One region of the Oceanobacillus phoenicis genome, then DNA from elsewhere that is predicted to be linked to it. Evidence: predicted binding sites of a transcription regulator. Region 1 holds the regulator's gene; each other region holds the start of a gene.

Region 1 (3,289 bases):
CAACTTGTACATTCGTTCCTAATTGAATGTCTCCTTCAAAGGGAGATTCTTTTTCCACAATGGTCTTTAGTAACGTTGTTTTTCCGATCCCGTTTGGACCTACTAATGCGATTCGTTCTCCACGATTTGCATGGAGATTAACATGACGGAATGTAGGTTCTTGTTGCTCTTCATAACGGAAGCCTAAATTAGAGATTTTTAACACGTCATTTCCACTACGACGATTAATTTGAAATGACATCGAAGCGGATGATTCATCACCCATTGGACGATCCATTCTATCGATTTTTTCTAATTGTTTCCGTCTACTTTGTGCTCGTTTTGTAGTGGAAGCACGGACGATATTCTTTTGAATGAATTCTTCCATTCGTTTAATATCCGTTTGTTGTTTTTCATATTCTTTCATTTCTTGTTCGTAATCAAGTGCTTTTTGTTCCAAGTATTTACTGTAGGTACCGTGGTATTTTCTAGAATGATGTCTAGAAATTTCATAAACGATCGAAACGGTTCTATCAAGAAAATAACGGTCGTGGGAAACAATCACAATAGCACCAGGATAATTTACAAGATAACCTTCTAACCATGTTAGTGTATCAATGTCCAGATGGTTTGTAGGCTCATCGAGGATGAGTAGTTGAGGTTTTTGTAGTAATAATTTACCAAGAGCAAGTCTTGTTTTTTGTCCGCCACTTAATTCGTTAATCGGTGTTCCATAATCGTAATCACCAAATGAGAGTCCAGTAAGTACCGATTTTATATCCGATTCATACGTATAACCACCATTTGTTTGATAGCGAACTTGTAAGTTATCATATTCTTTTAAAATTGCTTGGTAACTAGCTTCATCTATTGCAGTAGGATCTGCCATTTTTGTTTCTAATTCACGTAACTTTTTCTCCATCTGTTGTAAATGGGAAAATACATCCGCCATCTCATCCCATATTGTTTTACCTGATTCTAACTTCATATGTTGTGATAGGTAACCATAGGTAAGATCTTTCGGTTTGAAAAATTCTCCTTCGTCATGAGAGAGTTCATTTGCCATTATTTTTAGTAGTGTCGATTTTCCTGCACCATTTCTTCCAACGATGGCTATTCGATCTTGGTCCTTTATTTCTACTTTTATATTAGACAAAATCTCTTCTGCGCCAAAAGATTTTGATATTCCGTTTAATTGCATCAGTATCATTTCATTGTCACCTCATAATACTAGTTTAGCTTATCGCCATAGAAGCGACAATATTATTGTGAAAAATGTCACGACTTCTAAGGAATAATCTGTTAAAATAAATATAGTATGATAATTATTCTAAGCATTGAAAAGAGGAAGGTCGTATGGAACAAAACAAGATTCCGCAAGCAACTGCAAAACGCTTGCCATTATATTATCGTTTCATTAATAACTTAAATCAACAAGGAAAAAAGCGTGTTTCATCAAAAGAATTAAGTGAAGCGGTTAAAGTAGATTCCGCAACCATTCGTAGAGATTTCTCTTACTTCGGTGCACTAGGTAAAAAAGGATACGGATACAATGTCGAATACTTACTAGGTTTTTTTAAAAGTACATTAGATCAACACGAAATAACAGAGGTAGCATTAATAGGTGTTGGAAATTTAGGTACAGCTTTCTTACATTATAATTTTATGAAAAACAATAACATCCGTATTACCATTGCATTTGATGCTGATGAGAAAAAGGTAGGCACCGATATCGGAGGAGTTCCAGTCTATCATATTGACGAACTAGGGGAAAGATTAAAGGACACAGAGGTTGCGATTCTAACGATACCTGCAGATGAAGCAGATGCAATTGCAAATCAACTGGTCGAACATGGTGTTAGTGGAATACTAAATTTTACACCAGCAAGAATTACAGTACCAAGCCATATTCGTGTACATCACATTGATTTAGCGATCGAACTTCAATCACTTGTATATTTTCTTAAACACTATTCATTACAGTAATTAATTCACTATTTTAAATCGATTATTATGTAAGCGGTTGTCAAAATCCGAAGTTTTTAGAAAAGAATTAAAGAAAAAGTAGACTGCAATTAACAGTCTACTTTTTCTTTTTTCTTATTTTATTGTGATAACCGAACATCTTGAAGGAAACAAAGAAGCATAATGCAGAAACAGCTGCAAAAATTAATGTAACAGTATTCCAAACCGTGCTGTCCTTACTTTGAACCCCGAAATATATAAAAGCAATTCCAACGAGAAAGTATAGAATTGCTCTTGTTAAATAAGGATGTTTCATGGATTAACCTCCAAAGAATATCATTTGCATCTCATCTAACATTCGCTGCAGCTCCTCAGGATCAATATTATATTGCATTAATAAAACAAAGGAGTTCATCCCTGCATGTACGATTATAGGAACGATAATTCGTTTTGTTTTCACATAAAGAAATGCAAATACAAATCCCATGGATGCATAAATGAGAATATGCGTTGGATCTAAATGAATAAACCCGAATATAACAGCAGAGAGTAACCCAGCGAAAAAGAAATTCATTCGCTTATAAAGCTCACCGAATATAATTTTGCGGAAGATAATTTCTTCTAATATTGGTGCAAAAATAGCCGGTACGATCATAAAGATGGGTGCTGCTCGAGTAATATCCATAATTTGTTGGGTGTTCTCTGAACCAGGGTCAATCCCTATGGCTATTTCAATTTGGGCAGCAATACCTTGCGCGAATAAAGCCATAAACACACCGAGGATGGACCACAGGATTATGCTTTCAATTCCTGCAGCGTTGTCGTTTCGCATTTGCATATCTGGTTTTAGAAAGAATAGCGTAACAACCACCGCTAGGCCAAAGGAGAATATCGACCAATAAATAGTTGCATCAGTGATAGATAATCCGAAAACCACTGTTAAAATTGGTGAAAAAAGCAACCCTGAAAACTGCATAATAATATATGTAAGAATGACATACCAATATCTACGACTCAAATAAAACGCTCCTTTATCATGTACTGTACTAATTACTATAGTTTAACATATGCATATATAGTTATTATAATCAGAACAAGCTATTAAATGAAAAGAAAATGCAGTATTATTTTTCAATATTTGATTGCTACATATATTGATTAAAAAATATAAATTCTTCACTCTCTTTTGCTTGCATTTTTTTATAGAATTAATTATTATAATAATTGTGATTAGCACTCAACTGTTAAGAGTGCTAATAAAAATAAAATGAAATCGAATTAAGGAGGCATTTCTACATGATTAAACCATTAGGAGATCGTGTTGTTATCGAACTTGTTGAACAAG
Region 2 (3,289 bases), 1.2 Mb from region 1:
TAGGAACTTTTGCATGTATTGATGGCGTTCTATTGCTATCATTCTACCTGTATTCGTATGCATTGAATCCTTTAAAAGAAGTAATTTCTCGTAAAAATGGTGAATGGTAGAACCAGATGATTTTGTTGGATCATAAATGGCTCGCTGGTTTGAACCTCCATACGCAAAAGCTCTAGCTAATCCGATGGCGCCGAGTGCGTCTAATCGATCCGCATCTTGAATAATTTTACCTTCTATTGTTGAAGGTATAATACCTTTAGAATATGAAGTAGTATTGATAATCGTCATTATTGCTTCAATTTGAGAATGTTGTAATCCTAGTTGATGAAGAAATTGTGAAAGCTCATTTAATTCATTTTCTTGATTATTGGTTAACTTATGATCAGCTATATCATGAAGCCATGCAGCAGCTATGGTTATAAATAGATTAGCCTCCTCTTCTATAGCGATCTTAGTCGCGTTATTTACAACCCTTTCTAAATGAAAATAATCATGACCAGTAGTATCATTCGAGAACTTGTGTTTTACGTATTCAGTAATTTTTTCTAATTGGATCTCCTTCGAACTCATTATTTCCTCCAATATGAATAGATTTTAAGATTACTTTATCATTCGTTACACTATTTGTAAATTTTAGTTAATTCATCAAAAATTAAAGCCATTTTCTTGACTGATTTGTTTGAATAGGCTAATATTAGTAACAAGCAAAGAAGATGTACGGAATCATTAATTACCTAAGGCAGCTTCTATAGAAGTGGATGATTTATGATCCGTACTTCTATAGGAGCTGCCCTTTTTTAATATTCCGTTGGTCAACTTTGTAATAACACGCGTTTTACGTGGAAGTATTAGGAGGAAATTTACATGGAAAACGGAGTAGTAAAATGGTTCAATGCTGAGAAAGGTTACGGATTTATCCAACTAGAAGAAGGTAATGATGTATTCGTACACTATTCAGCAATCCAAGAAGAAGGCTTTAAATCTTTAGAAGAGGGACAAGAAGTTTCTTTTGAAATTGTTGAAGGTGAACGTGGTCCTCAAGCAGCAAACGTTGTAAAAAAATAATATCTAATATATAGCGGAAGCTTAACAAAAAGCTTTCCGCTTTTTTTGTGTTTGATTTTAATCTTCATCTCTTCTCCTTCTAATTTGTCAATAAAAGCCCCTGTTTGTTCATCAATCGTTCACAAACTTTTCTAACTTAAAAGTTTGTAAAATCTATAGAACGCCTAATTTGTGCATAATTGAACAAAGTGTGAATAGTCCGTGATGTGTACAAATAGGACCTTTGTATTGTGTATGATAAAACTATAGATACAAAAGGGGTGATGAAAATGAAAAATCTCTTTCATAAAGATAACAATGAAGCGGAGCCAAACCTAAAAGGGACATTTGCTTCGGTATTAATATTAGGTGGGCTTATTGTTGTTTGTTGGGTATCCGTATTTACACTCTTTATGACTAGATAAGAAGAAAGGATGAGAGAAAGTGCACCTGCATAAATTAGAAAAATGGTGGTTGATTCTCGGGATTAGTGCATTAATCATATTTTTAGTTGTATTAGGATTCGGTGCTTTTTACATGGGCACACATCCTCAAAGTCATGGACTGACGATTGATCCTAATAATGTTGAAGCAAATGAAGCCTTTCAACAAGAAAACCTTGGTTTAACCAAAGTGGATGAAGATCATTATATAGTTAATGTTGTTGCCAGTGCTTTTAATTATAACCTTGGAGTCGATGAAGACGGAAATTCTGTAACTCATATTAAAATCCCTAAAGGTTCTTCTGTTTTATTTCAAGTGGTTACAACAGATGTAATACACGGCTTTAATATTGCTGGAACGAATGTAAACATGATGGTTGAACCAGGTTACGTTAGCAGTATGGAAGTTCAAATGAATAAAGTTGGCGAATTTACGTTGTTATGTAATGAGTATTGCGGAGTTGGACATCATATGATGTTTACGACTGTGGAGGTGTATGAATAATGGCTCTTGCTAAGTTACATGTTTTTGAGGATATATCAGCTGAACCTATGGAGATTACAAAAAAAGATTCTAAATTATACTTATCTTTTATTTACGTAGCAATTATATCACTGTTCTTAGGTGGATTAATGGGGTTATTGCAAGTACTAGTACGAACAGGAGAATTTACACTTCCATTTGGAATTGGTTATTATCAAATTCTTACTTTCCATGGAGTTGTTCTTGCTCTAGTACTGACTACCTTTTTTATTATTGGATTTCAGTTTGCCTTATTGGGAAAAACAGTGGGAATTTCTGAAAAACAGCGTAAAGCAGCATGGCTAGCTTTTTGGGTAATGACTATTGGTACATCAATGACTGCTGTTACAATTCTAATTGGTAAAGCAAATGTGCTCTATACATTCTATGCACCATTAAAAGCACATCCCCTCTTCTATATTGGCTTAGCTCTTGTTGTCGTGGGGACTTGGATTGCGGCGGTTGTAAATTGGAGACAACTATTTGTATGGAAAAAACAAAACCCAAATCAAAAATCACCACTCCTTGCTTTTATGGTTACAATCAATATGATTATGTGGGTTATTGCATCATTAGGTGTGGCTGTTGCGGTATTAGTTCAATTTATTCCATGGTCATTAGGATATGCAGAAACCATTAATGTATTGTTAAGTAGAACATTATTTTGGTACTTCGGCCATCCTTTAGTATACTTCTGGTTATTACCAGCCTATATGGCATGGTACGCTATTATTCCAAAGATTATCGGAGGTAAATTGTTTAGTGATTCCTTAGCCAGATTATCCTTTATTTTATTTTTATTCTTTTCGATTCCGGTTGGTTTTCACCACCAATTAACGGAACCTGGTATAGATCCTACATGGAAATTCATCCAAGTTGTATTAACATTTATGGTTGTTATACCGAGTTTAATGACTGCATTCTCCATGTTTGCAACATTTGAAATTACTGGCAGAAAAAATGGATATCAAGGTTTATTCAGCTGGTTTAAAAATTTACCGTGGCGTGATGTCCGCTTCTTCGCTCCATTTGTAGGCATGCTTGCATTTATCCCAGGTGGCATTGGTGGAATAATTAATGCTTCCCACCAAATGAACACATTAGTTCATAATACAATTTGGGTAACGGGACACTTTCATTTAACTGTAGCAACAACCGTGTTACTTACATTTTTTGGAATTGCTTACTGGTTAATTCCACATTTAACTGGTCGAAAGTTAACAAGAAAAATTCATCGTTTAGGCATTTATCAAACCGTCATTTGGACAATTGGTATGAC
Region 3 (3,289 bases), on a different contig from region 1:
AATTGGCGGGTAAAACACACGTAAAAAGAAATTCTGTAGTGTTTCTACATCACCAACAATCCTTGAAAGAAGATCCCCACTTCTATATTTATGAAAAATAGCCGGTGCTAATGGTTCTAATTTTTCGTAAAATGACACACGTAAATTACTTAACATAGTAAATGTCCCACGATGCGAGAAGTAACGTTCCCCGTAACGACTTAATGCTGAAATAATTCCCAGCATTTTAACCGACGCAGTAAGAATCATCAGCGTATAAATAGGAGGTGCTAGAGCAGACTTTGAAATTAAATAGCCACTTAATGCAAATAAACCAACAGCTGTTATCCCGGCAATAAATCCACAAAGAACAGAGAAAATAATATCCCTTTTCTTTACAAACATTACTTTGATAATCGTTATTAAATCTTTCATTCTAACGCCCCCCCCTGCTGCACAGATACCATATCACGATACGCTTCAGTTGATTTCAGCAATTCATTATGTGTGCCAGAGGCTATAATTTCTCCATTATCCATGAAGAGAATCTGATCAGCATTTTTAATCGTATGAAGTCGATGTGCAACCGTAATGACTGTGGAATTCTTTGATAGTTCTTTCATTGAAGACTGCAAAATACGCTCTGTCTGCAAATCTAAACCAGTTGTCGGCTCATCAAAAAGAATAATGGACGGGCTTTTTAAAAAGGTTCTAGCAATGGCGATTCGCTGTTTTTCTCCACCAGATAGCCCCCGTCCAGCCTCCCCGATTGGTGTATCAAATCCGTCATTAAGCGACTTGACTAACTTAGAAATGCCAGCTTTTTGGGCTGCACCTACTATGTCTTCCTTAGAAGCATTAGTGTTACCACCAATTGCAATATTCTCAGCAATTGATCCTGAAAAGAGATAGGGACTTTGTGAAATATAACTTAATCCACCAAACCAATCTTTTTCACTGTAAATCTTCCTTGGCTTTCCATTGACAAGTATTTCTCCTTTGGAAAGTGAAACAAGCCCAGCAATAACATGTAATAACGTTGTTTTTCCGGATCCAGTTCTACCAACAATCGCAATTTGTTCGAAAGGGTCAATGGATACATGAATGTTTTTTAAGGCAAATGCATCACTTTCACCATAGTTAAATTCAGCTTCACGTATTTCAATGGAAGGTGGGGTGGTACTACGTAAGCCTTTTTTCCCCCATTCAACAGGTTTTACTGAATTAGCTAATTCATTCTCTAGCTTTTTAGCTGCACCCATGCTTCCTCTTCCTGTATGGAAAGCACTGCCTAACTCCTTCAACTTTGTATAAAACTCCGGAGCCAAAACTAGCATAAGAAATCCTGTATAAAATGAAAGATCTTGAAAAATGACCATACGAATAGCAACTTCTAAAGCAACTAGTCCAATACTTAGCATCGAAATAAATTCTAATGCCAAAGAATTTTGGAAAGCAATTTTTAATACATCCATCGTTGCCTCCCTAAACCTTAGACTACTTTTTCGAATGATTTCTTTTTGCACTGCCGATTGACCAAATAATTTAAGGGTTGTAAGCCCTTGTAAAGTATCAAGGAATTTCCCTGAAAAAGCTGCCATTTTATCTAATTGTTCTTCAGATTTATCTTTCGTTTTAAACCCAATCACCATCATGAAAATAGGAATAAATGGTGCAGTAATTAAAATGATAACCCCTGTAGCAACATGCTCTGTGAAAATAACAATAAGAATCATTAGTGGTATAATACTTGCTTGAAACACCTGTGGAATATAACTGCTAAAATAACTGTCAACTTCATCCACTACATCCATCATCACACTAACTTTTTGTCCAGACTGTCCTTGAATTGATGACTGCAGTGGATTAGTAGAGAATTTATGTAACAATAAATTTCGAAGCTCACTTTTCACTTTGGAAGCCATCCTAATTCCAGTTCTTCCACTAAGGTAATTAAATAGAGTTCTTGCAAAAAGAACTGCCAATAGTCCTATTAATAAAGGAATAATCTCCGAGAAGGTATCATCTTTTATAAAAATACGATCTACTATTGTGACAAATAGAAAACTCTGTCCAATAATTGATGTACCTGATAATAATGCAAAAATACCCAAGGAAGTTAACTTTCCTTTCTGTTTTTTTGCCATATCTTGAAGCCCATTCATAGTTTTTTACCTCCTGAACTAGTGAACCTTTTCACATAATTATACATAACTAGCATAATGCTAGTAAAATAATAGGGAGGCAGTTAACATAAATGTCATTAATTTATTGTTCTAATAAACAGTTTAATAAAAATCTTCTTATCATTTTAGTTTTACATCTAACAACAATTGCTGTTAATGGATCAAGCCAAGGTAAATTAAACTGAGAACCAAAAATCCCAATGGCTGTACCTAAACTCACCCATGAATCTGATAGATTATCTTTTGCTGCTGCCATTACGGAATGACTCTTTATCTTTTGTGCAAGGTTTTTATTATACCGATATACAAAATACATGATAACCGCTGAAAATATACCTGTCCACACTGAAATAATATCAGGTGATTCATTTCCACCTTGATATACCGAGGTTACTGCTCCAATCAGTACCTGAATTCCGACAACCATTATAATAAACGATGCTATCATTGAAGCTACCATTTCTGCTTTCCAATGACCATAAGGGTGATCCTCGTCTGCTTGTTTCTGTGATAATTTTAACCCTATTAACACTGCAATAGATGCTATTATATCCGTTGTATTATTTAAACCATCTGCTTTTAAAGCTTCTGAATTACTGATATTTCCTATATATAAAACATATGTACGCAATGATACTTACTATTGCACCACGCTCACCCATTTTTAGATTCCTATACTTTTGTTCATCCATAGTAATTCCCCTCCATTGACTGCCTGAGCATTATATCAATACACTTTCTTTCGTGTGGGTCTATAGAAACATTGTTAGGATTTGTAATGTTAATAAGTAAAAACCAAAAAAAGTTGTATACGAGAAACACATGTGTCATATGTAAAAAAGTTATTCGTTCATTGATTTAATCTAAAAATGAGTATTTATGACGATTTATGTAGCACATTGTACCAAAAAAGATGCTTTAGGTAACACTTAATACTAATGACTAGAATTCATGGACATACAAAATAAGCTCCCACCAATTGTTGAAATGGAAGCTGTTTGAAATATAAGGTTTCAACTATTTCTTAATGTTCATGGCCATGTACAGAAGATTCATTATCATTTTGGCACATTAATGAATCTTCATGGGGATGGTCATTATTTTCCATCTGAATAGTTACATGC

What was found. Region 1 encodes Rex, which represses fermentation and respiration genes when NADH is low (regulators of the CRP and FNR family bind a similar motif). Its sites were predicted from a motif close to TTGTGAAATATTTCACAA; they were not measured.
Region 2: the regulator Rex is predicted to act here: its motif matches at 1,235-1,252, upstream of ABC346_RS13670 (cytochrome c oxidase subunit 2A).
Region 3: the regulator Rex is predicted to act here: its motif matches at 2,164-2,181, upstream of cydD (thiol reductant ABC exporter subunit CydD).

What each region holds. Positions count from the first base shown of each region.
Region 1 covers NZ_JBDFME010000001.1:3,938,719-3,942,007, reverse strand. The annotation lists gene ABC346_RS19705 (ABC-F family ATP-binding cassette domain-containing protein) at 1-1,189, opposite strand, end outside; gene ABC346_RS19700 (redox-sensing transcriptional repressor Rex) at 1,336-1,965, shown strand; gene ABC346_RS19695 (YdiK family protein) at 2,063-2,260, opposite strand; gene ABC346_RS19690 (CPBP family intramembrane glutamic endopeptidase) at 2,264-2,962, opposite strand; gene groES (co-chaperone GroES) at 3,241-3,289, shown strand, end outside.
Region 2 covers NZ_JBDFME010000001.1:2,735,752-2,739,040, reverse strand. The annotation lists gene ABC346_RS13680 (HD domain-containing protein) at 1-570, opposite strand, end outside; gene ABC346_RS13675 (cold-shock protein) at 865-1,065, shown strand; gene ABC346_RS13670 (cytochrome c oxidase subunit 2A) at 1,335-1,469, shown strand; gene ABC346_RS13665 (cytochrome c oxidase subunit II) at 1,489-1,992, shown strand; gene ABC346_RS13660 (b(o/a)3-type cytochrome-c oxidase subunit 1) at 1,992-3,289, shown strand, end outside.
Region 3 covers NZ_JBDFME010000002.1:95,632-98,920, forward strand. The annotation lists gene cydC (thiol reductant ABC exporter subunit CydC) at 1-414, opposite strand, end outside; gene cydD (thiol reductant ABC exporter subunit CydD) at 411-2,144, opposite strand; partial or broken gene ABC346_RS20300 (cation diffusion facilitator family transporter) at 2,293-2,857, opposite strand; gene ABC346_RS20305 (cation diffusion facilitator family transporter) at 3,190-3,289, opposite strand, start outside.